2 linked regions of the Geminicoccus roseus DSM 18922 genome follow. The protein of the gene in region 2 interacts with the protein of the main gene of each other region in a pairwise test. Links are inferred from orthologs where the notes say so. Each region holds a gene or a part of one and is shown on either strand. Other genes may lie near its edges.

Evidence for each region.
Region 1: the proteins of uvrA (region 2) and uvrB interact in binary tests that used the Escherichia coli proteins (3 or more experiments, as listed by UniProt). The link is inferred for Geminicoccus roseus DSM 18922 from one-to-one orthologs.

Annotation. Positions count from the first base shown.
Region 1 is NZ_KE386572.1:1,990,397-2,001,392, reverse strand. The notes cover bases 5,340-8,328. They hold uvrB (excinuclease ABC subunit UvrB), read right to left. Parts: upstream 7,935-8,328; coding sequence 5,745-7,934; downstream 5,340-5,744. Other genes in these bases: GEMRO_RS0110490 (spermidine synthase family protein), read right to left, coding at 8,019-8,328. Outside these bases: GEMRO_RS32600 (PKD domain-containing protein), read right to left, coding at 1-2,788; GEMRO_RS0110500 (FecR domain-containing protein), read right to left, coding at 2,846-5,191; more of GEMRO_RS0110490, read right to left, coding at 8,329-10,487; GEMRO_RS0110485 (hypothetical protein), read right to left, coding at 10,601-10,795. UniProt on the Escherichia coli protein: The UvrABC repair system catalyzes the recognition and processing of DNA lesions. A damage recognition complex composed of 2 UvrA and 2 UvrB subunits scans DNA for abnormalities.
Region 2 is NZ_KE386572.1:4,776,678-4,788,098, reverse strand. The notes cover bases 2,641-6,054. They hold uvrA (excinuclease ABC subunit UvrA), read right to left. Parts: upstream 5,733-6,054; coding sequence 2,841-5,732; downstream 2,641-2,840. Other genes in these bases: ssb (single-stranded DNA-binding protein), read left to right, coding at 5,967-6,054. Outside these bases: 3-oxo-isoapionate-4-phosphate decarboxylase OiaX, read left to right, coding at 1-3; GEMRO_RS34455 (hypothetical protein), read right to left, coding at 40-2,373; more of ssb, read left to right, coding at 6,055-6,497; GEMRO_RS0123610 (MOSC domain-containing protein), read left to right, coding at 6,944-7,663; GEMRO_RS0123605 (hypothetical protein), read left to right, coding at 8,320-8,958; GEMRO_RS34450 (universal stress protein), read left to right, coding at 8,990-9,832; GEMRO_RS31445 (DUF2189 domain-containing protein), read left to right, coding at 9,986-10,879; GEMRO_RS0123585 (c-type cytochrome), read right to left, coding at 10,874-11,272; GEMRO_RS31440 (cytochrome C oxidase subunit IV family protein), read right to left, coding at 11,269-11,421. UniProt on the Escherichia coli protein: The UvrABC repair system catalyzes the recognition and processing of DNA lesions. UvrA is an ATPase and a DNA-binding protein. A damage recognition complex composed of 2 UvrA and 2 UvrB subunits scans DNA for abnormalities.

The sequences.
Region 1 (10,996 bases), 2.8 Mb from region 2 along the record:
AGGCGTCGAAATGCAGGATCCGCTCGGAAGCGAACTGGTCGTGGCCGGCATGGGCGACCGGCTGGTGGTTGATCCGGATCACGAGCTCGTCCTGGGCGATCCCGTTGCTCGCCCCGCTCCCGTCGGCCACCACGAGCCGAGCGCCGTAGACCCCGGGCTCGGCGTAGGTCCTGGTCACGCCGCGCTGCTCCACGGACTCCTGAGCATCGCTGAACTCCCAGCGATAGCTGGAGATCGGTCCGTCCGAGTCGAACGAGCCGCCTCCGTCGAACACGACCTCGTCGCCCGGTGCCGCGCGCAGGTCGGGGCCAGCCCGGGCGATCGGGGGCGCATTGATCACGACCCTGGCCTTGTCGAAGCCGAGGGCGGCATTCTGGCCGGTGTCGTCATGCACCGTGAGCTGGACGTCGTAGATGCCGGGCCGCTCGAAGCGATGCGTCACCCGCTCGCCCGACGCGGTGGCGCCATCCTTGAAGTCCCACCGGTACTCGGCGATGTCGCCGTCCGGATCGAGCGAGGCGGAACCGGAGAAGGTCAGCGCCTCGCCGGGCGCGCCGAGCTGGTCCCGCCCCGCATCCGCAATCGGCGCCTGGTTCACCACTACCTGCAGCGTGTCCGAGGCGCTGCTGCGCAGGGTCCCAGAATCGTCGGTGACCGTGAGGCGGACCCGATAGGTGCCGGAATCCCGGTAGACATGGCTGGGGGTGGCGCCCTCCCCGGTGGCGCCGTCGCCGAACTCCCAGAGGTAGCGGACGATCGTGCCGTCGGGATCGGTCGAGCCGCTGCCGTCGAAGCGCACCTCGCTGGCGGTGACGACCTGGTCGTCGCCGGCCAGCGCGACCGGCGGTGCGTTGACCCGGACCGTGAGCGTGCTGGCGGCCTGGCTGCTGGCGCTGGCAGAATCGTCGGTGACCGTGAGCGTCACCTGGTAGGTGCCGGGCCGGTCATAGGCGTAGGAGACCCTGCTTCCCGCACCCGTGGACCCGTTGCCGAAATCCCAGCGGTAGCGGACGAGCTTGCCATCGCGGTCGCTGGAGCCGGTGCCGTCGAACGCGAGCAGTTCGCCGATGGCCGCGCTGCGGCTCTGGCCGGCCACCGCGACCGGCGGATCGTTGACGATGATCCGGGTGGTGGCCCTGGCGGTGCTGTTGGCGAGGCCCGCCTCGTCCGTCACCGTCAGGACGACGGTGTAGGTCCCGGGCAGGGCGTAGGCGTGCTCGATCATCGGGCCGGTGCCGGTGGTGCCGTCGCCCAGGTCCCAGCGCCAATCGGCGATTGCGCCGTCGATATCGTAGCTGCGGCTGCCGTCGAACGCGACCGCCTCGCCCGCGGCAACACGGCGCTCCGGTACGGGCACGGCGACCGGCGGCGCGTTCACCGCGACGACGACCTGGTCGGTGGAGACGTGGCAGGCGCCGGGCTGGTCGTCGCGGACGGTGAGCGTCACGACATATGTTCCTGGCTGCTCGAACGCATGCGACGGCCGCGGCCCCTCGCCCAGGCCGCCGTCCTGGAAGTCCCATTCATAGCTTGCGATCGGACGATCGCCCGGCAGCGACCCGTCGCCGTCAAACTCCACCACCGCACCGGGCGCCACGACCAGGTCGGCGCCGGCCTCGGCGCTCGGCGGCCGCTTAACCACCACCTCGAACGGCAGAGCCGCGCCGCTGGCGACCTGAGTCGAGCGGTCGCGCACGCGCAGCGTGCCCTGGTAGCTGCCGGGGCCGGGGTAGCGGTGCACGACGGCGGCTCCGGTGCCGGTGGCGCCGTCGCCGAACGCCCAGTCGTAGCGAAGCTCGCCACCCTCCGGGTCCTGCGACCGCGAGGCGTCGAACGCGACCGTGAGGCAGTCGGCGAGACGCACGTGGTCGGCCACCGGCAGCGGCCGCTGGTTGGCCGGCGCTGCCCTGGCCGGCAGGCGCAGCGGCAGGGGCCGCCCGGCCTCGTCCGCCACGGTCACGGTCAGGTCGTTCGGAATCTCGCGGCCACCCGCCAGGAGCAGCGACGCCGGCGCGCCCTGCTCGTCCGGCAGCAACTCGACCACGCTCTCGCGCCACTCGTCCTGGCCCGAGGCGGCGAGCTCAAGCGTGCGGTAGGTGCTGGCGAACGCCACGCGGCCCGAGGCGGCGTCGAAGTTGCGGACGATCAGACGTTCCGTTCCTTGGGGAACATCGAAGGTGAGCTCGGTCGTGCGCCGCTGGTCGGGCACGCGCACGGTCGGCGCATGGTCCAGCACCTCGAGCCCCGCCGGCGCCAGGTCACGCCGGTCGCGCAGGCTGAGCGTCGCCATGAACACGTTGCTGTCATCGCCGCCGAGCCCGAAGGCTTCCAGCCGGAACACACGGCGTCCATCAACAAGATCGCCCTCGGCAGGCAGGAAGCTCGCGACCGTCCGCCACCCGTCGTCCGTGGCGGCGTCCGCGCCGATCGTGAGTTCGGCCAGCACCTCGCCGCGGGCCTCGGACCGGTCCGAGCCGGGCGCGCCGTCTTCCATCCCGGGCGACGGACCAGGATCGAGCCTGGCTGCACCCTTGCCGCCGAACAGCACGTAGCGGATGTCGGTGTCCCAGTCCCGACCGTAGCGCGTATCGTGGGCGCCGCCGGTATCGGGGTCGTGGATCCGGAGATAGAGGCGATTCTCGACGTCGTCGGGCAGGCTCAGATAGATGATTTCGCGATAGTCGTCGTCGCCCTCCGCGGTGGCGGCGGCCGGGCCGTAGATCACCGAGAGCGGCTCGGCTGCCGCCGGGGCGCTGGCGAAGCCGCCCATGACCAGCGGAGCAAGCATGACCGGCCGCATCCGCGTCCGCCAGGCACCCTGACCCATGTCCCTTCCCCCCACGACCTAGCGGCCGAACGCGAAGCGCGCCTTGTTGCCGGCGTAGTCCTCGATCTCCACTTCCCGCAGGCTCACCGCTCCGGCCGCCTCCGGCGGCAGCAGCACGGTGGCGCCATAGCGCCCGGCATCGCCGCTGAGTTCGAGGAAGTCCCCGTAGTCGGTGCCGCCCACCCGCAGCCTGAACGGCGCGGCCTGCCGCAGGCCCGCGGCGTCCCTGGCCTCGACCTCCACGCGGACCGGGCCGCCCGCTTGCACCTGCTCGGGCGTCACCCGGTGGCCGATCAGTTCCGGCGGCTGCTGGTCGAGATGGACCACGAAGCTTTCCACCCGGGCGTTGCCGACCCGATCCACCGCCTCCAGCCTGAACATGTTCGGCCCGGCGACGAGGGTCGCCGTCCGGTCGAACTGGTCGCCGATCAGCCGCACCGGGTCGCCGTTCAGGGTGAGGCTGGCCGCGCCGGTCGCCTGGCCGCGCACGGGCAGCCATTCCACCGAGGTGATCGCTGGCGGCGGCAGGTCGAGGCCGAGGTCGGGCGGATCGCGGTCGACGCTGACGCTGAAGTTCTCGCGGCTGCGCGACCCGGAGCGCTGCACCACCTCGATGGTGTAGTCGGTCGTGCCGCCCATGGCGGGGACGTTCAGGGTGAAGCGTCCGTCCTCGCCAGCATAGGCCGCCTCGCGCAGCGGCTGCCCGGCCGTCTGCACCAGGAGCCGGGCTCCGGCATGGGTGGTGCCCGACAGCGAGATCACGTCGCGCCGGGTGACGAAGTGCCTGGGCGCCTGGCGCGGAATGGCCTCGTCGAAGCGCAGCACCGCCGCCTCGTCCGGCACATGGCGGTAGGCGCGGCGGCGGCGGGTGACGTTGCCGGCCGGGTCGGTCGCCTCGAGCAGGAATTCGCCCGCGGGTCCCGGCTGGAGATCGGCGCGAAAGCGGCCCTCATCGTCGACCGGCACCGGCTGGCCGTCGAGGCGCAGCAGCGCCCCGGGCTCCGTCTGGCCCGTCACGGCGACCGGGGAGCCCGTGACGACCGCATCCTCCGGCGGCGTCGCGATGCTCAGGAATGGCGGCGTCTGGTCGATGCGGACATGGAAGCGCCAGACCGGGCTGCGCTCCCCCGGCAGGCCGAACTTGTCCAGGGCGGCGATGCGCCAGTAGTAGGTGCCGATCTCCAGTTCGTCCGTGGCGAAACCGGTATCCCGGAGTCCCCAGCGGCTGAGCTCCATCCGCTGGAACGCCTGGTCGAGGGCCAGTTCCAGCCAATAGCCCACCGCCTCCTCCACCGGCTGCCAGCGCAGCTCCACGGCGGCGGTGACCGTCTCGCCATTGTCCGGCGGCCCGCTCAGGACCGGCGGGCCATGGATGTCGACCTTGTCGCCGGGCTGCTGCCCGGTGCGCACCAGCGCTGCCTCGTTGCGGCCCAGGGCGACCTCGGCGCCGCGCGCGGCGACCCGCAGGACGCCGTCGTCGTAGTTGGTGAACTTGGAGCCGCTGCCGTCGTGGCGGACCCAGAAGCTGCGCGATTCGACCTGCGTCTCGACCTCCGGCACCTCCAGCTCGAACGTCTTGCGCTCGGTCTTGCCGCTGAGCAGGGCGTAGAAATCGCCTTCCACCAGGCTCACCTTGGCTTCCTCGCTGCGGCTCAGCGGGTCGGTGCGCATCCGCCGGATCACCGCCTGCGAGTTCGCATTGAGGCGCAGCCTGCTCTCGTCGCGGAACGTGATCTGGGCCGAGGAGCGCGACAGGGTCCGCAGCTTCTCCTCCTCGATCAGGACCGCATCGCGCTCCCGATCCGACCACACCAGTTCCTGCGGGGTGCGGCCCTCGACGGAACCCTCGCGGTCGGTCAGCCGCGCCTCGGCGGCGGCATCCCGGCTGGCGGCGGCGAGCTGCAGCGCCAGGGCGGCGGCCTCTCGCGCCTCGTCCGCGGCCGCGGCGGCGCCAGCCCATTCCCCTGCCTTGCGCCGGGCGACGCCCTCGTCATAGCGGGCGATGCCCTGCTCGATCTGCGCGCGTGCGAACAGGCGGGCACCCTGCTCGGTGGCCTGCTGGATCGCGGCCAGCGCCCGGCCCAAAGCCCGGTCGGCGGCCGCGATCTCACCCTTCGGAATGGCCAGTTCCATGCCCGGGCGCACCTCCGCGGGCGAGGCGAGGCCGTTGGCGCGCAGGATCTCCGTCCACAGGTCGGGATCGCCCAGCTCCGCCTCGGCGATGTCCCGCAGGCTCTGGCCGTCTTGCACGCGGACCGTGAGGTCCTGGGCGACGGCTTCTGCGCCCAAGGGCTGCGCGAGCAGGATCAGCAGGCCGGCGCCCGTGCCGCGCCAGCGGCGCCCGGCACTGCCCGCATCAACCACGTTCCGTCACGACGGCCATCTCCGTCACAGCCAAGCATGCCGATGACCGAAATGCCTGTCCCACGCCCGTGCAGCCGATCATCGCGGCCGATCGGTCCGCCGCTGCCGGGCGGTGGACAGGGAACCCGGGTCACCGCGGGTCCAGCAGGGCAGAAGAACATTGCCCCGACTGGATTCTAGTCAGTTCAGGAACCCGCCACAAGGATCTTTGCCGACGGAAGTAACCTGACCTTCAAACTGAGCATTATTCTGGCCAGAACAGTCTAATCATTGCAAATTTAGAAATCTGGCCTATCGAGTATTGTATATTTTGAAGCGGCATCTTCCGAAAGCACCGCCATAGCCGGCCGCCGCAGGAAACCTGCCATCAAGATGACCGCATCGCGGCCAGCCAGCTTGCGAAGGATCCGGGAAATCTACTGACAACGCCTCGTGCTATTGCAGCGATAGTCTGACAGCCGCCGAGCCCGGGCCCAGGGTTCTTCGGGCGCAAGGTGCCGCGTCGCGCCGGACCGCCCGGTCCCCATCCTGCGCTGGACGAGGCAGCGGGCGCTCACGCCCCCTGCCGCTTGCGGCCGCGCGCCCTGGCCTTGGCGTCGCGCGCCTTCTCCGCCCGCGACTTGCTGGTGGGCTTCCAGGCATGGGCGTTGGCCTGCGCCACCGCCCGGGTCGGCATGCCGAGCTCGCCGTCCTCCAGCCGCTTGATCTCGTCGCGCAGCCGGGCGGCCTCCTCGAACTCCAGGTTGCCCGCGGCCTTGCGCATCCTGTTCTCCAGCTCGCCAATATGGCGCTGCAGCTCCATGCCGGTCAGGATGGTGGGCTGGTCCTCCACCAGGTTGACCGTCACATAGTCGCGCTCCGCCACGTCCTGGAGGATGTTGGCGATGTGCCGCTTGATCGTCTGCGGAGTGATGCCGTGCGCCTCGTTGTGGGCGAGCTGCTTGGTGCGCCGCCGCTCGGTTTCCGACAGGGCCGCCTCGATCGAGCGGGTGCGCTTGTCGGCGTAGAGCACGACCTTACCGTCCACGTTGCGCGCCGCCCGGCCGATCGTCTGCACCAGCGAGGTCTCCGAGCGCAGGTAGCCTTCCTTGTCGGCATCCAGGATCGCGACCAGCCCGCATTCGGGAATGTCCAGGCCCTCGCGCAAAAGGTTGATGCCGACCAGCACGTCGAACTTGCCCAGGCGCAGGTCGCGGATGATCTCGATGCGCTCCAGCGTGTCGATGTCGGAATGCATGTAGCGGACCAGGATGCCCTGCTCGTGCAGGTACTCCGACAAATCCTCGGCCATCCGCTTGGTCAGCGTGGTGGCCAGGGTGCGCAGGCCCTTCTCCTTGGCCAGGCGGATCTCGTGCATCAGGTCGTCGACCTGGTTCTCCACCGGGCGGACCTCGCACACCGGGTCGATCAGCCCGGTCGGGCGGATCACCTGCTCGGAGAACACGCCGCCGGTGCGCGCCAGCTCCCAGTCGCCGGGCGTGGCGGAGACGAAGATCGTCTGCGGCCGCATCGCGTCCCACTCCTCGAACTTGAGCGGGCGGTTGTCCTTGCAGGACGGCAGGCGGAAGCCGAACTCGGACAGGATCGACTTGCGGGCGAAGTCGCCCTTGTACATCCCGCCCACCTGCGGGACCGTGACATGGCTCTCGTCGACGATCAGCAGGGCGTTGTCCGGCAGGTACTCGAACAGGGTCGGCGGCGGCTCGCCGGGCGCCCGTCCGGTGAGGTAGCGCGAGTAGTTCTCGATCCCGGAGCACGACCCGGTGGTCAGGATCATCTCCAGGTCGGCGGTGGTGCGCTGCTCGATCCGCTCGGCCTCCAGGAGCTTGCCGGTGGACCGGTAGTGCTCCAGCGTCTCGTCCAGCTCCTTCTTGATGCCCTCCACCGCGGCCTGCAGGGTCGGCTTGGGCGTCACGTAGTGGCTGTTGGGGTAGAGGCGGATCTGGTCGAGCTTCTCCAGCCGCTTGCCGGTGAGCGGGTCGATCTCCACCAGCGCATCGACCGTGTCGCCGAAGAGATCAATGCGCCAGGCCTTGTCCTCCATGTGCGCCGGGAAGATCTCGATCACGTCGCCCTTGGCGCGGAAGTTGCCGCGGGCCAGCTCCATGTCGTTGCGCTTGTACTGCAGCTCGACGAAGGCGCGCAGCAGCTTGGCCCGGTCGACCTTCTGGCCCCGCTTCAGGGTCATGGTCATCCGGGCATAGGTTTCCGGGCTGCCGATGCCGTAGATGCAGCTCACCGAGGCCACGATGATCACGTCGTCGCGCTCGAACAGCGCCCGGGTCGCCGAGTGGCGCATCCGGTCGATCTGCTCGTTGATGGCCGAGGTCTTCTCGATATAGGTGTCGGTCCGGGCGACGTAGGCTTCCGGCTGGTAGTAGTCGTAGTACGACACGAAGTACTCGACCGAGTTCTCCGGGAAGAAGCTCTTCATCTCGCCGTAGAGCTGCGCCGCCAGGATCTTGTTGGGCGCCAGGATCAGGGTCGGCCGCTGCAGGTTCTTGATCACGTTCGCCATGGTGAACGTCTTGCCCGAGCCGGTGACGCCCAGCAGCACCTGGTCGCGCTCGCCGCGCAACAGCGCTTGCGTGATCTCGGCGATCGCCTGCGGCTGGTCGCCGGCCGGCTGGTAGTCCGAGGCCAGCCGGAGCGACTGGCCCGCCTCGGGCCGCTGGATCAGCTCCGGGCTCTCCGCCACCGCCTTGAGCAGGTCAAGGCTGGCCAGGCCGTCGGTCACGTTCATGCTTCACCCGTCGCCGTTGCCGAATCGGTTCAGCGACATGGTGGGGTCGGTGGCCCAGGAGAACAAGAGGCGAACGCCGCTGCGTCACGTCGCGGTGGCGGCCTGCAACGGGCGAGCCGGCCCTGCCACCGCCCTGCCATGTCCCGCGAGCGCGGTGGCCGGCAGGAGCAGCAGCAGATAGCAGAGCGCGCCCACCCGCAGCGTCGTGTCGATCCCGAACGCGATGCTGAGCAGCACCGCGATGCCGGCGGCCAACACGCCGGCAGCGCCGTTCACGCCCCAGAACCAGGGGGTCGGCCGCGGGTCGATCGCCGAGACCAGCCGCATGCCGGTAGGAAAGCCGAAGCCCATCAAGATGCCGGCCGGCGCCAGCACCAGCACGCACAGGCCGGCGCGGACGAGCAGCCCGGCGCTTTCCAGGGCCAGGAGGACGGGCGGCAGCCAGAGCGGCAGGCAGAACAGGTAGGCGGCGCTGGCCAGCGCCCACAGGACCAGCCGGCGGCGCGTGTCGAGCAGCAGGCGCTCCGAGACGAAGCTGCCGATGCCCGTGGAAAGGATCAGGCTGAACAGAACCACGCTCAAGGCATAGACCGGATGGCCGAGAAACACGCCCATGCGCTGCAGGAGCGCTATCTCGGCCATCATGAACCCGGTGCCGATCAGCACGAAGTAGGCGGTACCGCCGGCCGCCAGCATCCAGCCGGCCCTGCGCACCGTCGGGCGCAGCGGGACGACGATCGTCAGGACCACGAACACGACCGAGATCAGCACCAGCATCACCAGCGTGATCGTGGCGGTCAGGTTGCCGCCGAACACGCCCGGGTTGTCGAACTGGGTGAACACGTCGAAGTCCAGCAGCCGGCTGAAGCGGAGCTGGTTGAAGAAGAACGGCCGGCTGTCGGTGGACGGACTCAGGTCCAGCATCGTGCCGCCGGTGACCGCCGCCAGCGCCGCAGGGGTGCGGGCCGAGACGATCGCCTCCAGGGTCTCGCTCGCCCCCGGCCGGTCGGGATCGAGGAGGATGTTGAAGCCGAGCCGGTCGGTGGCCCCGCGCAATGCCCCGAGCGCCGTGGCCGTGAGCGGCGCGCGCGCCATGACGATCGTGGCGACATGGTTCGCCGAGGCCAGGAAGATGTGGTCGCGCGGGTTCTCGGCCCCGGCCGAGAGCAGCGTCGCCACCGCCAAACTGACCATGCGGCCGGTCTCGTTGATGTCGCCCGGCGCGTACCAGCGGCTCACCGTGAACACGCCGTCGTGCCGGAGCCGATCAAGGAAGATCCGCCACGCCTCCGTCGTGTAGAGGCCGTTCTCGGACAGGGTGAAGGCGCCGGCGCCGGTCGCGGCCCAGGTGTCGATCAGGCTCATCTGGATGATGTCGAAGGACCGGCCGGCGCGCGCCATCCAGCTGCGCGCCTCGTCCACGACGAGTTCGACACCGGGCTCGCGCGCCAGCGGCGAATAGTCGGCGAACCGGTCGGTCAGGAGGTCGACGAAGATCGGGTTGATCTCGACCCCGGTCACCTCGTCGAGGCCCAACAGCTTGGCGGAGATGACGTCGCGCCCGCCACCCACCCCGATCACCGCGCCGGTTTCCAGGCCCGGGATCGCGTAGGCGATGTTGGTGACGTCGTAGCGCAGGAAGGGCAGGTCCTCGATGTCGCCATAGCGGTACATGCTGGTGCCGGCGGCACCGTCGATCGTCAACGTGCGCTGGTCGACCTGCATGTCGGGCGTGTGCGGCGAGCGCCCCCACAGGCCGGCGGGCTTCGCCTCGCTCTGGGTGACGGTGATCCGCGAGAACGAGTTCCACTGGTCGTAGTCGAGCAGGCGGGTCGCCTCGAACCGGTTCTTGGTGACGATCATGCGGACCCCGTAGGGGGTCAGCTCGTTGAGTGCCGCCAGCGCCAACAGCGCGACGCAGATGGGGAGCCGGTAGCGGAACAGGGCCGCTCCGAGCGTGCGCCCGGCCGCGGCAGGGACGGGGGCGGCCCGGGCGAAGCAGAAGGCAGCCACCCCCAGAAGGGCGCCCAGCCACAAAAGCGCGGCCGGGCCGCTGGTGGCATTGAGCAGCGCCAACACGCCGATGCAGCCGAACGCCGCGCCGACCAGATCGACGCCGTAGACCGTGCCGATCGGGTAGGGGCTGCGGGTGAGCGCCAGGCTCACGACGACGCCGGAGAAGAAGAACGGGATCGCCAGGCAGATGGAGAACTCCGTCCAGGCGAACAAGGCGGTGAGCGAGGCGGTGCCGCCGGTCGCGAGGGTGAGCTGGGCGATCCCGGCAAGCACCGTCGACACGGCGAACGCGAGCGTGGCGGCCGTGAGCTGGAAGAACAGCCGGTCCGGCGTGGACCGGTCCGGCCGCAAGTAGACGTAGACCGCCCCGACCGTCAGGCCGAACATGGCGATGCTGATGACGAAGAAAGCCAGATGATACCAGGAGAGGACCGAAATGATCCGGGTCTCGACGATCTGCAGCATCAAAGTCGCCGCGGTGACGGTGCCGAGACCCGCATAGAACCAGATCGCCCTTTGCCTTCCCGCGACGTCCATGCTTCGTCCCCCGGTAACACCGAGGAAGCATAGCATGGCGGCGCGAGCCTGCGGCGGATATCCTCCTTCGGCTAACCAGCCTTCACGAAGCCTTCATCAGCGCAGCTCCACGCTCACCGGGGTGCCGAGCGGGTCGAGCCGCCAGGCCTTGTCCGCCATGTGCGCCGGGAAGACTGGATCACGTCGCCCTTGGCGCGGAACTTGCCGCGCGCCAGCTCCATGTGGTTGCGCTTGTACTGCAGCTCGACAAACGCGCGCAAAAGCTTGGCCCGGTCGATCTTCCGGCCCCGCTTCAGGATCTTGGTCATCCGGGCATAGGTCTTAGGGCTGCCGATGCCGCAATAGCCTGATCCCAGATGATGGGGGCGCGGCGGCGAGAGAACAGGAGGGGATCGGTGTGGCGTCCCTGCACAGGGCAGGATGAGACACGCCGCCACAAGATGAAGATACTTGCCTCCAAAAATTAATTATGCGCAATAATATTTTGTTACGCCTCCTCACATCAACGG
Region 2 (11,421 bases):
TGAACCCTCCGCGCCGCACTGACCTGCCGCGAAGCTTGTTCAGCCGCCTTCCGCTAGTGCGGAAAGCGCCCGCTGGATGCTCTCGACATCGTCGGCTCTGCCGAGATCGGCCGTCTCCAGGACCTGCAGCAGCTCCAGCGTGGCGGGCGAGAGCGTCGACTTCCTGTCTTCGGCAGGTCCGGCGGGGGTGCTGGGGCTCTCGGCAGCCAGTTCGGGCAACCAGGACAGGGCCGCCCGCAGGGCCTGGGCAGTTGCAAGATGGCCGTGCTCGCCAAGGCTACGGGCAAGCGCCTTCAGCCCCTCGATGAGGTCCGGGCTCCGCAGTTCGTCGAGCGAACGGTCCTGCAGGAGGTCCAGCCTCTCGTACATGTTCAGGTCGGAAGCCTCCAGAGCCTGAGCAAGCAGTGTTGCAGGTTCCGCCGGGTCGGCCGGAGCAGCCGGCGCCGGCAGCGCGGCAGCCCGGTCGGCGGCCGCCAGTGCGGTGGCCCAGTCGCCAGCGGCGGCGGCGACCTGCGCAAGCCGCCGCTCCATGTCGGGCTGGACATGACTGCCCTCCCAGGCAGGCGCCATGGCGGTCAGGATGGCCTGGGCGCCAGCCGCATCGATGCTTCCCTCCAGCAGAGCCAGATCAAGCATTCCTCCCTCGGCCTGCAGGGCCGTCGCATCGTCACCCAGACTGGCTGCCTCCTCGAGACGTCGCCGTGCAGCGGGAAGGGCATTCTCCTTGGCCAGGGCCTCGGCCTGCAGGAGCTTCCAGCCTGCCTGCTCCTCAGGGTTGGTGGCGGCCGGCATCAGGCGGTCGATGATGGCAAGTGCCGCGTTGCCATCACCGGATTGGGTCAGCGCCCGGACCACCGCCTCGCCAAGGATTCGACGCAGCGCCGGCGGATAGTGAAATAGTGTATCTCCCGATGCGGCGAAGGCCGCCGCAGCCTGGGGCCAGGCGCCCCGCTGGCTGTGAAGATAGGCACGCCACAAGGCTCCTTCGGCGGCGTCGGCCGATGCCAGTCCGGTAAATCTCTCTGGCGACACATCACGAGGCTCGGCCAGTGCCGCAGCTGCGGCGGCAAGCGGGATGAGCGTGGGAGCAGCAGCCCCGGCCTGATCAAGCGCAACCTTCGCCTCGGTCACGAGACCTGCCCCAAGAAGCACGCGCACCAGCCGGGACCTCGCCGCAGGATCTGCGGGCGCCCGCGCGAGTTCCGCCTCGGCCCGTCGTCGCTCGGCCAAGCCAGCGGCCCCCCCGAGGCTGCGGAAGTCCAAGCCGGCGGGGGATGCTGCCCGACTTCCAGGCTGGGTCTCGTCGACTGCCATGGGTTGACGGGCGCTGCGCCGTACCCGCACTGCGCCATCGGCCGTATCCACCAGGACATCAGGACGTAGCGGACGAAGTACCAGCCCCGCCAGCGTCGGCAGCAAATCGAGTTCTGGATACCCGCCTGCTCCCAAGGGCTGCGCCGCGTCCGGTACTGCCGGCACCACCAGGAGGCGGTCTCCTGCCCGCCGGTCGGCCACTTCCAGGACAGGGCCAGGCAAGTTGAAATGCAGCGTACCGTCTGGCCCGAGGGACGTGGGCACGGCAGCCGTGGCTTCCTCCGGTTCAATGTTCCCGCTCCGCTCCAGGGAAAGACGCCAAGTGGCGTTGCCTCCTGGTGCGGGAGCGAAGGCCGGACGGACGCCCGGGGCCAGGGCCAGCCGAAAGATCAGCCGGTCGGGTTCGACCTGGCGCTCGGCGTCCAGGACCATGCCGTCCAGGCTGCGTGCCAAGGCAAACGGATCAGCCGCCAGCTTGGCCGTCGCCGCGGCGAACACCATCCAGACCTGGTGGTCTCGAAGGAAAGCAGCCGCTGGCACCACCTGGTCCCAGGCATAATCGACCGCGACATGGTCCGGAGTTGCCCTGGTCGCCCCGATCCGGAGCACGGCCGGACGTAGTGGTGGCGCACGCTCGTCCAGATCGGGTGCGGAAAGCAGGTGTTGCTCCAGCGGCTCCGTTTGTCCTGACGACGAGGGAGAGCTCCCGGCCTCGGCCGGGCTTGCTGCCGGCGCGAATGGTTCCCCCGATGGCAGAGGGGAACTGTCCAGCGGGTCCTCGGCAAGGAGTGCCGGCAGGGCAAGGGGAGCGGTGATCGTCGCTGCGGCCTGAGGGTCGGGAGCCTGTGCCGCTTCCCGGAACGAGACCACCGCCTGATGCAGGGAGACGCGCCTGATTTCAGTCTGGACGCGGTGTCGCAGCCTCAGGCGCAGGATGTCTCCCTCGACGGTGGCCGACAGGATCGAGCGGCCGAGCACCATGGAGATCCGATCGGCTTCGCCCAGGAGAGGCCGGTCGAAGCGGAGAACAAGATCTGAGCCATCGCCCGAACGGACCATGCCGAACGCCGTCTTGCTTTCCAGCAGGAGCCGGTCGGTGCCGCCTCGGGCAGCGAAGCGGAAGCGGATCGGCGCCTTCTCGCCTAGGCTGACGGTGGTCGCCCGCTCCGCCGCCGTCTGAGCCAGCACTGGCCGTGGGGGAGTGGCCAGCAGTCCGCCGAGAACGACGAGGCCCGTCAGCCAGAGACCGATGATCGGCCTGCTCGCGTCCCGAACGATGCCGCTCCTGGCACGACCGAGCAGCAGGTCGGCGATCCCGGGCGCCGCCGCGCCCGTGTCGAACGTCATTGCAGGACGCCCAGGCCTTCCTGGCCCGCAGCACCGGCAGGAACCACCAGTATTCGCAGGTTCCGGTCGACTGGCATGAACGTCGGTCTCCTGACAGCAGCATCGCTTGGGACAAGAGGCTAGCCGCAGGAAGTTGACGAAAGCTTAAAGGCGCTCGGGATCGCGCACCTGCCTTGAGATCAGGAGGCCCGGCGGCGCTTCCTGGCGGGCAGGGGAGTATCGATGTCCGCATTCGCCGCGGCCGCCGGTGGCAGCAGCCGGGCCAGATAGCGGCCGGTGTGGCTGGCGGGATCGGCGGCCACCGCCTCCGGACGGCCCTCCGCCACGATCTGGCCACCGCCGGTGCCGCCGTCCGGTCCCAGGTCGACGATCCAGTCCGCCGTCTTGATCACCTCGAGGTTGTGCTCGATCACCACCACCGTGTTGCCGGTGTCCACCAGCGCGTGCAGCACTTCCAGGAGCTTGCGGACATCCTCGAAATGCAGACCGGTGGTCGGCTCGTCCAGGATGTAGATGGTCCGGCCGGTGGCGCGCCGGGCGAGTTCCTTGGCGAGCTTGACCCGCTGCGCCTCTCCTCCGGACAGCGTCGTCGCCGACTGGCCAAGGGCCACGTAGCCGAGGCCGACCCTCTTCAGCGTTTCCAGCTTGTGGCGGATCGCCGGAACCGCCTCGAACAGCTGGGTAGCTTCCTCGATCGTCATCGCCAGGACATCGGCGATCGATTTGTCCTTGTAGGTAATCTCCAGCGTCGAGCGCTCGAACCGCTTGCCCTTGCACACGTCGCACTGGACGTAGACGTCCGGCAGGAAGTGCATCTCGATCTTGACGACCCCATCGCCCTGGCAGGCCTCGCAGCGGCCGCCCTTGACGTTGAAGCTGAACCGGCCGGGCTTGTAACCGCGGGCGCGCGCTTCCGGCAGGCCCGCGAACCAGTCGCGGATCGGGCCGAATGCTCCGGTATAGGTAGCCGGGTTGGAGCGGGGCGTGCGGCCGATCGGCGACTGGTCGATCTCGACCACCTTGTCGAGATGCTCCAGGCCGATCAGGTCGTCATGCGCCGCCGGAGCCTTGCGGGCTCCATTCAGCTTGCGGGCCAGTGCCGGGTAGAGCGTGTCCACCACCAGGCTGGACTTGCCCGAACCCGACACCCCGGTGACGCAGACGAAGTTGCTGAGCGGGAAGGACGCGGTCGCTCCCCGCAGGTTGTTGGCGCGGGCATTCACCAGCCTGAGCATGCGCTTCTCGTCGATGGCGCGGCGGCTGGCAGGCACCGGGATCTGGCGACGGCCGGAAAGATACTGGCCGGTCAGGCTGGCCGGATCGTGCATGACATGCTCCGGGGTGCCCTGAGACACCACGATGCCACCGTTCACGCCCGCACCCGGACCCATGTCGATCAGATGATCGGCGGCCCGGATCGCATCCTCGTCATGCTCGACCACGATCACCGTGTTGCCGAGATCCCGCAGGCCGACAAGGCTGGCGAGCAGACGGTCATTGTCGCGCTGGTGCAGGCCGATCGACGGCTCGTCCAGCACATAGAGCACTCCGGTGAGCCCGCTGCCGACCTGCGAGGCCAGCCGGATGCGCTGGCTTTCGCCGCCGGAGAGCGTGCCGGAATCCCGGGCAAGGGTGAGATAGCCAAGGCCGACATCGTTGAGAAACCGCAGACGGTCGCGGATCTCCTTCAGGATCCGGACCGCGATCTCTCCCTGGCGGGCGGTCAGCCGGGCATCCAGCGTCGCGAACCAGCGGTCGGCATCCTGCACCGACTTGTCCGTGACCTGGCCGATGTGATGGCCGTCGATCTTGACCGAGAGCGCCTCAGGCTTCAGGCGCCAGCCATTGCAGGTCGTGCATGGCGCGGCACTCAGATATTCGGATAGTTCGTCACGCATCCAGGCACTGTCCGTTTCCCGCCAGCGTCGCTGCAGGTTCGGGACCACGCCCTCGAACGGCTTCTTCGTCTCGTAGGCGCGCAAGCCGTCGGCGTAGCGCATGGTGACTGCTTCGCGGCCGGAACCGTTCAGCACCACCTCCCGCGCCTTCTCGGGAAGCTTTTTCCACGGCGTGGTCAGGTCGAAGCCGTAATGCTTCGCCAGGCTCGCTAGGGTCTGCGGATACCAGGATGACGTGCTGTCGGCCCAGGGCTCGATGGCGCCCTCCGCCAGCGACAGGTCAGGATTCGGCACCACGAGGTCCGGATCCATGAACATGGTCCGGCCCAGGCCGTCGCAGGCCGGGCAGGCCCCATGGGGGCTGTTGAACGAGAACAGTCGCGGCTCGATCTCGGCGATGGTGAAGCCGGAGACCGGGCAGGCGAACTTGGCGGACAGGAGCTGGCGCTCCCCGTTGTCGGCATCCTCCACCACCAGCAGGCCATCGGAAAGCTCGACCGCCGTCTCCACGCTGTCGGCTAGCCGCTGGCCGAGATCGGGAGCCACCACGATCCGGTCGACCACCACCTCGATGTCGTGCTTGAGCTTCTTGTCGAGGGCCGGGGCGTCCTCGATGTCGTAGAGTTCGCCGTTGATCTTGACCCGCTGGAACCCTTTGCGCTGCAGGTCCAGCAGCTCCTTGCGGTACTCGCCCTTGCGGCCCCGAACGATCGGCGCCAGCAGGTAGAGACGGCTCCCCTCGGGCACGGCCAGCACCCGGTCGACCATCTGCGGGACGGTCTGGCTCTCGATCGGCAGGCCCGTAGCCGGCGAGTAGGGCACGCCGACCCGGGCGTAGAGCAGGCGAAGGTAGTCGTAGATCTCGGTGACCGTCGCGACGGTCGAGCGCGGGTTCTTCGAGGTGGTCTTCTGCTCGATGGCGATGGCCGGCGACAGACCGCTGATCTGGTCGACGTCCGGCTTCTGCATCATCTCCAGGAACTGCCGGGCATAGGCCGACAGCGATTCGACATAGCGCCGCTGGCCTTCGGCATAGATCGTGTCGAACGCGAGCGAGGACTTGCCAGAGCCCGACAGCCCGGTGATGACCACCAGCTGATTGCGCGGGATGTCGACGTCCACCGACTTCAGATTGTGCTCGCGCGCACCACGAATGCGGATCATGTCGTCCATGAAGTACCCGGCCAGAGGAGGTTGCCGACGGAACGTGCAGGAGAACGAAACGCGTACACCGCCGGGCATAGATGGACCAGCGCGAAGCTTTCGACAAGCCGCGCGCGCATGTCCTCTACGCCATGTTCCTCCACCTGGATCAGGCGCCTCGTCGGAGCGCCCGAGTGCCGTTAAGATGGGTGCCACTTCATCCGCACCGCCCGCCTTTCTGGGCGGCGACAGCCGAGGACGGTCATGGCCGGCAGCGTCAACAAGGTCATTCTGATGGGTAATCTGGGGAGGGACCCCGAGGTCCGCTATACCCAGAACAATCAGAAGATCGTGCATCTTTCCATCGCCACCTCCGAGCGCTGGTCCGACAAGCAGTCGGGCGAACGCAAGGAGCGCACCGAGTGGCATCGGGTCGTGATCCTCAACGAGAATCTGGCCGACATCGCAGAAAAGTACCTCGCCAAGGGACGCAGCGTCTATGTGGAGGGCCAGTTGCAGACCCGTGACTGGCAGGATCAGTCCGGCCAGAAGCGCTATACGACCGAGATCGTGCTGTCCCGGTTCAAGGGCGAGTTGGTGCTGTTGGGCGGCGGCGAAGGTGGCGGCGGCGGCGGTGGCCGGATGAGCGGTCCTCCTGACGATGCCTATGGCGAGGACGATCGTGGCGCTCCTCCCGCCCGTGGAGGCGGCTTCGAGCGTCAGCCAGCGCGCGGGGGCGGAGGAAGCCGGCCGGCAGCCCCGCCGAGCGACCTGGATGACGACATCCCGTTCTGATCCCTTCCGCCAGCGGGCAGTTCGTCCCCGGCCCTGATGACGCGCCCCGACCGTTTCCCTGCCCTGGAGGCGCGTCTCCCCGCTTCTTGGCCGGGAGACAGTGGTCGGGCCGCGTTCAACCGATCGGTCGGGCTGCCGCTGCGGAGGCGCCGGTTGTCGGCCATAGGCCGGTCCAGGTTGACGGCCAACCGCAGGTCGCGGCAGGCCGATGGCTTGTTCTTCGGCCGTGCTCGCGGCTCGCGCCGAGCAGCAAGCGAGCGCTCCGTGACAGCTCATTCGGCATGCATGGGTGGAGATCCCGCCGTTATCCGCTGGGTCGACGCCTCCCTTTGTTTCTGGCGACTCACGTGGTGGCCTGCGTCCGGCATGTCCCGCACTGACCCTGGCCCCGTTCCTGAACCGGCGGCATCGCTCTTGAGCGGAGGCAAGTGGTGCGAAGCGGCAGCATGTTTTCCCCCACGAAGGGTAGTCCGTTGGCCAACATAAGTCTCGACGGCCTGGCCGTGGGCCAGCTTACGGCTCTGGGGCCGCGGCTGGCGCCCAGTGGCATAGCCAAACGGTTGGTCCAGGGCCCGATTTGGCTCGGCTCGGAGGGGCTGGAAGGCGACGTGCAGGGTGATCGGCGCATCCATGGCGGGCCGGACAAGGCTGTCCACCACTATCCCTTCGACCACTACGCCTTCTGGAGGGAGGAACTGGACCGGCCGGCTCTCCTGGCGGCACCACCAGCCTTCGGGGAGAATTTCTCGACGATCGGACTGACGGAAGCCGAGGTCGCTGTCGGCGACCGCTTCCGGATCGGTCGTGCGCTGGTCGAGGTCAGCCAGGGTCGCCAGCCATGCTGGAAGCTGGACGCGCGATTTGATGTTCAGGGCCTGGCGAGAAAGGTGCAGGCGACCGGGCGCACCGGGTGGTACTATCGTGTGGTGGAGGAAGGACCTGTCGAACCCGGCGATGAACTCGTTCTGGTCGACCGAGGCAGCCCCGACTGGACGATCCATCGCCTCTGGCACATCCTCTATGTCGACCGGATGAATATCGAGGAACTACAGGCGATGGCCGCGCTCGAACACCTTCCCGAAGGATGGCGCCGCCACGCATGCCGTCGGCTTGCCACCGGGCTTGTCGAGAACTGGCGGAGCAGGTTGGACGGGCCGGATCCTTGATCATGAGGAGTTCTGCGATCTGATTGCCCAGGCTCTGGCCGCTGCAACCGGAAGGGACACCGGAGAATCCCACGGCCGACCGGGCACAAGAGGGGCAGGGAGAGCGACTGGTGCCGCGGACCGGACCGTGGATCCGAGGGTTGTTGCCCGGATCCTCCTGTGCTGAAGGCGGCATCCTAAGCAGAGCAACGCGCTCGCGCATCGGCTTCTCGCGAAGATCCCAAGTGCCGATCGAGTGGCCGCATCTAGGCTGAGGGGGCCGCCTGATGATCAAGCGGTTTTCGATGGAGAACTCCTTGATTCTCTCTCAGTCGCCCCTATTATTGTGGCAACGCCTCCCAGCTATCATGCATATTTCAGTGGGCCGAACTGTGCGGCGCCTCCTCCTGCATGTCGACGAGCAGGAAGATGCGGCAGGCCAGGGAACCCCGGGACCAACGGCGATTCACGGGCAAGATCAGTAACCGGTCATGGAAATCCGGCACCCGGCGCCCTGTCGCCGGACAGGACTGTCCACCAGACAGGCGCCGTGCAACCGGATGACGAACCACTGCCACCCTGCGGGCCGGATCAGGACGGTGCCGCTGTTAAACCAGAGTTGCGTGGTCGGGCTTGCAAGTTTCGCCCCGCGATCTGGCATCGAACAGAAGAGGAATATGTTTCCCTACCGACGCAATGTGAAGAAGCGGGGCAAGAACAACTCGCAGCCCCGCAAGGGCGCCCAGCACAGTGGCCAGGGTCAGCGTATTCCGGGTTCGGCGCGGGAACTCCTGCGCCTGCTGCAGCCTACCACCAAGGCGCTTGCCCAGTTCCTGGCAGGGAATACCCGGCCTTCCGGCCAGCTGAGCCACGCACGCCACGTGCTGGAGCAGGCCCAGTGGCTGGTCGAGGACCGCCAGGTCGAGCGGATGCCGCCCCATGAGCGGGAAGAGTTCCTCGAGCAGTTCGCGCGGTTGAAGCTGACCATCGCCGATGCCCGGGAACTCGAGCGCGACATGGAGGAGGCGGAGGTCGCCGAGCCACGTCCGGCGAAGCCGACGGTCGCGCCCGAACGCCTGCGCGAAATGGCGTTGGCGCTTTCTTCCGCGAAGCCTGCTCCCAGCTATCCCTATCCGGCCCAGCCGGAGGCTGCATCTGCCGAAGAGCCGGCCGAGAATCCGAGCAATCCGCCCGTTGCCGAGCCGGAACCTTCCGAGCCCGAGATCGAGGAGCCGGAGGGCGAACCTCGCTCCGGTCCACGTGGCCAGCGTCTGCGCCTGAGACGCACCACCCCCCTTACCGCCTCGGTCGGGTGACCTTGCCGCTCCTCCTCTGCAGGTGAATGCGATGCTGCGCTCGATCCTGATCGCCCTTGATTCGGTGACGCCCGATGGGGCCGCACTGTTCTCCGCTTGTGATCTGGCCGAACAATTCGGTGCTCGGCTGCGGGTGGCGATGTGTCCTGACCGCCGCGACATCAGGGGAGGCGAGGCACACGGCATCGGCGGGGCGAGCCTGGCGGAGCATCGGGACACCGTCCTGACGCAGCGACTTGAGGAGCGCCTGCAGGCAGAGCGTTCCGGCCTTGCCGACCGGCTGAGCCAGGCGGGTATCGCCCCAGAGATCGTCGAGTACCAGGGCGCCCCGGCTGATGTCCTGCAGGCGGCCAGCGAGATGGTGGATCTCGTCGTCCTCCCGCATGGCCGTCCCCAGACCAAGGCTCGTGACGACATCGACACCGGCTTCGCTTTGCCCGTCGAAGATGTGTTGCACCGGATCGTCCGGCCCGTCCTGCTGGTGGCCGACAGCACGATCGGCCCGGGGCCGGTGGTCGTTGCCTATGACGGCAGCGAGTCGGCGCAGCGCGTGCTGCAGACGGGGCTATGGTCGGGCCTGTTCGGTCAGCGCGAGGTGATCATCCTTTCCTTCGGCTACGGCGTCGCCGCAGCCGAGGCCATGGCGGCGCCGGCTGCGACCCTGGTCGCTGCACATGGTCACAAGGTCCGGGTCGAGGCGGTGGCTGCGCAGGGGGAGGCTGCCGGGGAGATCGCGGCAATCCTGCCCAGTCTGGAGCCGGGCCTGTTCGTGTCTGGATGCTTTGGCGCCCAGGGTGTTCTCGAATGGCTGTTCGGCGGAACCACTGAGCATCTTCTTCCGGCGATCGACGTTCCCTGGCTGGTTCAGCGCTAGCCTGACATTCCAAAGCGATCATTCACCTCGCATCCAGCGCCATTTGGCGCATACTGCGGAATGTGAAGGGTTGCGGAGCTCGCGCTCCAGGCGACCGATGCGGTCGCTCCGGCTGGCGGGCACGGCCGCGCCCATGCGCGTGGAGGACAGTCCATGGCCGCCGACAACCACATCCGCAATCCGATCGAGTGGAGTTCCGACCAGCTCCGGAACGTCAACGTCGCCATCGGCCGTACCGGTCATGCCGTGCACGGTGACGACCGGGCTCGCAATGCGCCGCTGCCGGCGGTCCGCCGGATCGACCTCGCCGATCTTCGCGACGTCCTGAACAGGGGCATCGAGGATTTCGGTGCCTATCGCACCGACGTCATCTTCATCTGCCTGATCTATCCCCTGGCGGGCCTGGTGCTGGCGCAGCTCGCCTTCGGCTACGACATGTTGCCGATCCTGTTCCCGTTGGCATCGGGCTTCGCCCTGATTGGACCCGTGGCGGCGGTAGGCCTTTATGAGATGAGCCGACGGCGCGAGCAGGGCCGGGAGATCAACTGGTCGGACGCCTTTGCGGTGCTGCGCGCCCCGGCCTTCGGCGCCATCCTGGTGCTCGGCATCATCCTGTTTCTGATCTTCGCGTTGTGGCTCGGCACCGCCTATGCGATCTATGAGGGCACGCTCGGCCCGCGCGCACCGGTCTCCCTCAGCGCATTCCTTCAGGACGTATTCACCACCGGCGCCGGCTGGAGCCTGATCGTGGTGGGCTGCGGAGTGGGCTTCCTGTTCGCTCTCTTGGTGCTGACCATCAGCGTGGTTTCGTTCCCGATGTTGCTCGATCGCGATGTCGGGCTGTTCGTCGCGATGGCCACCTCGGTGAAGTCTGTCTGGACCAACCCCGTACCGATGGCAGCCTGGGGCCTGATCGTGACGCTGGGTCTGGTGCTGGGATCGCTTCCGGCGCTGCTGGGCTTGGTGTTCGTGATGCCGGTGCTGGGCCATGCGACCTGGCATCTCTACCGGAAGCTGGTTCCGGCAGAGACCGACGCCGGTTCATGACGAACCGGGCTTCCAGTTCGGCGAGTAGGTCAGAAGATAGGCAACCAGATTGTCGATGTCGGCCTGGTCGCGGAGGCCCGGGAAGGTCATCTTGGTGCCTTTGATGAAGGTGCGGGGCTTGGGCAGGTATTCCGCCATCACTGCAGGCGTCCATACCAGTCCTTGTTCCCCTGCCGCGATCATGGCCGGCGAGAACTTGTAGCCTTCCAGCGTGCCGGCGGTTCGGCCGAACACGCCATTCAGGATGGGACCAACCCGGGTCTTCGCATCGTCGCCGACCATGTGGCAGGTCTGGCATTTCTTGAAGACGATGGCTCCGGCTGCGGCATCGCCCTCTGCGTGGGCCATGCCGCTCGCCAGGATGCCCATGGTCACCAGTGCCAGCTTCTTCACGACCTGTCCTCCCCGACAGCCGATTGCAGTTCGTCGAACGCTTCCGGCGCCTCGACCGCCTCGAACCAGGTGAGGCGCAGGTACCGCGTGTAGTTTGCCTCGAACGTCATGATGGCCACGAACACCAGCACCAGCACGGCCGGCAGCAG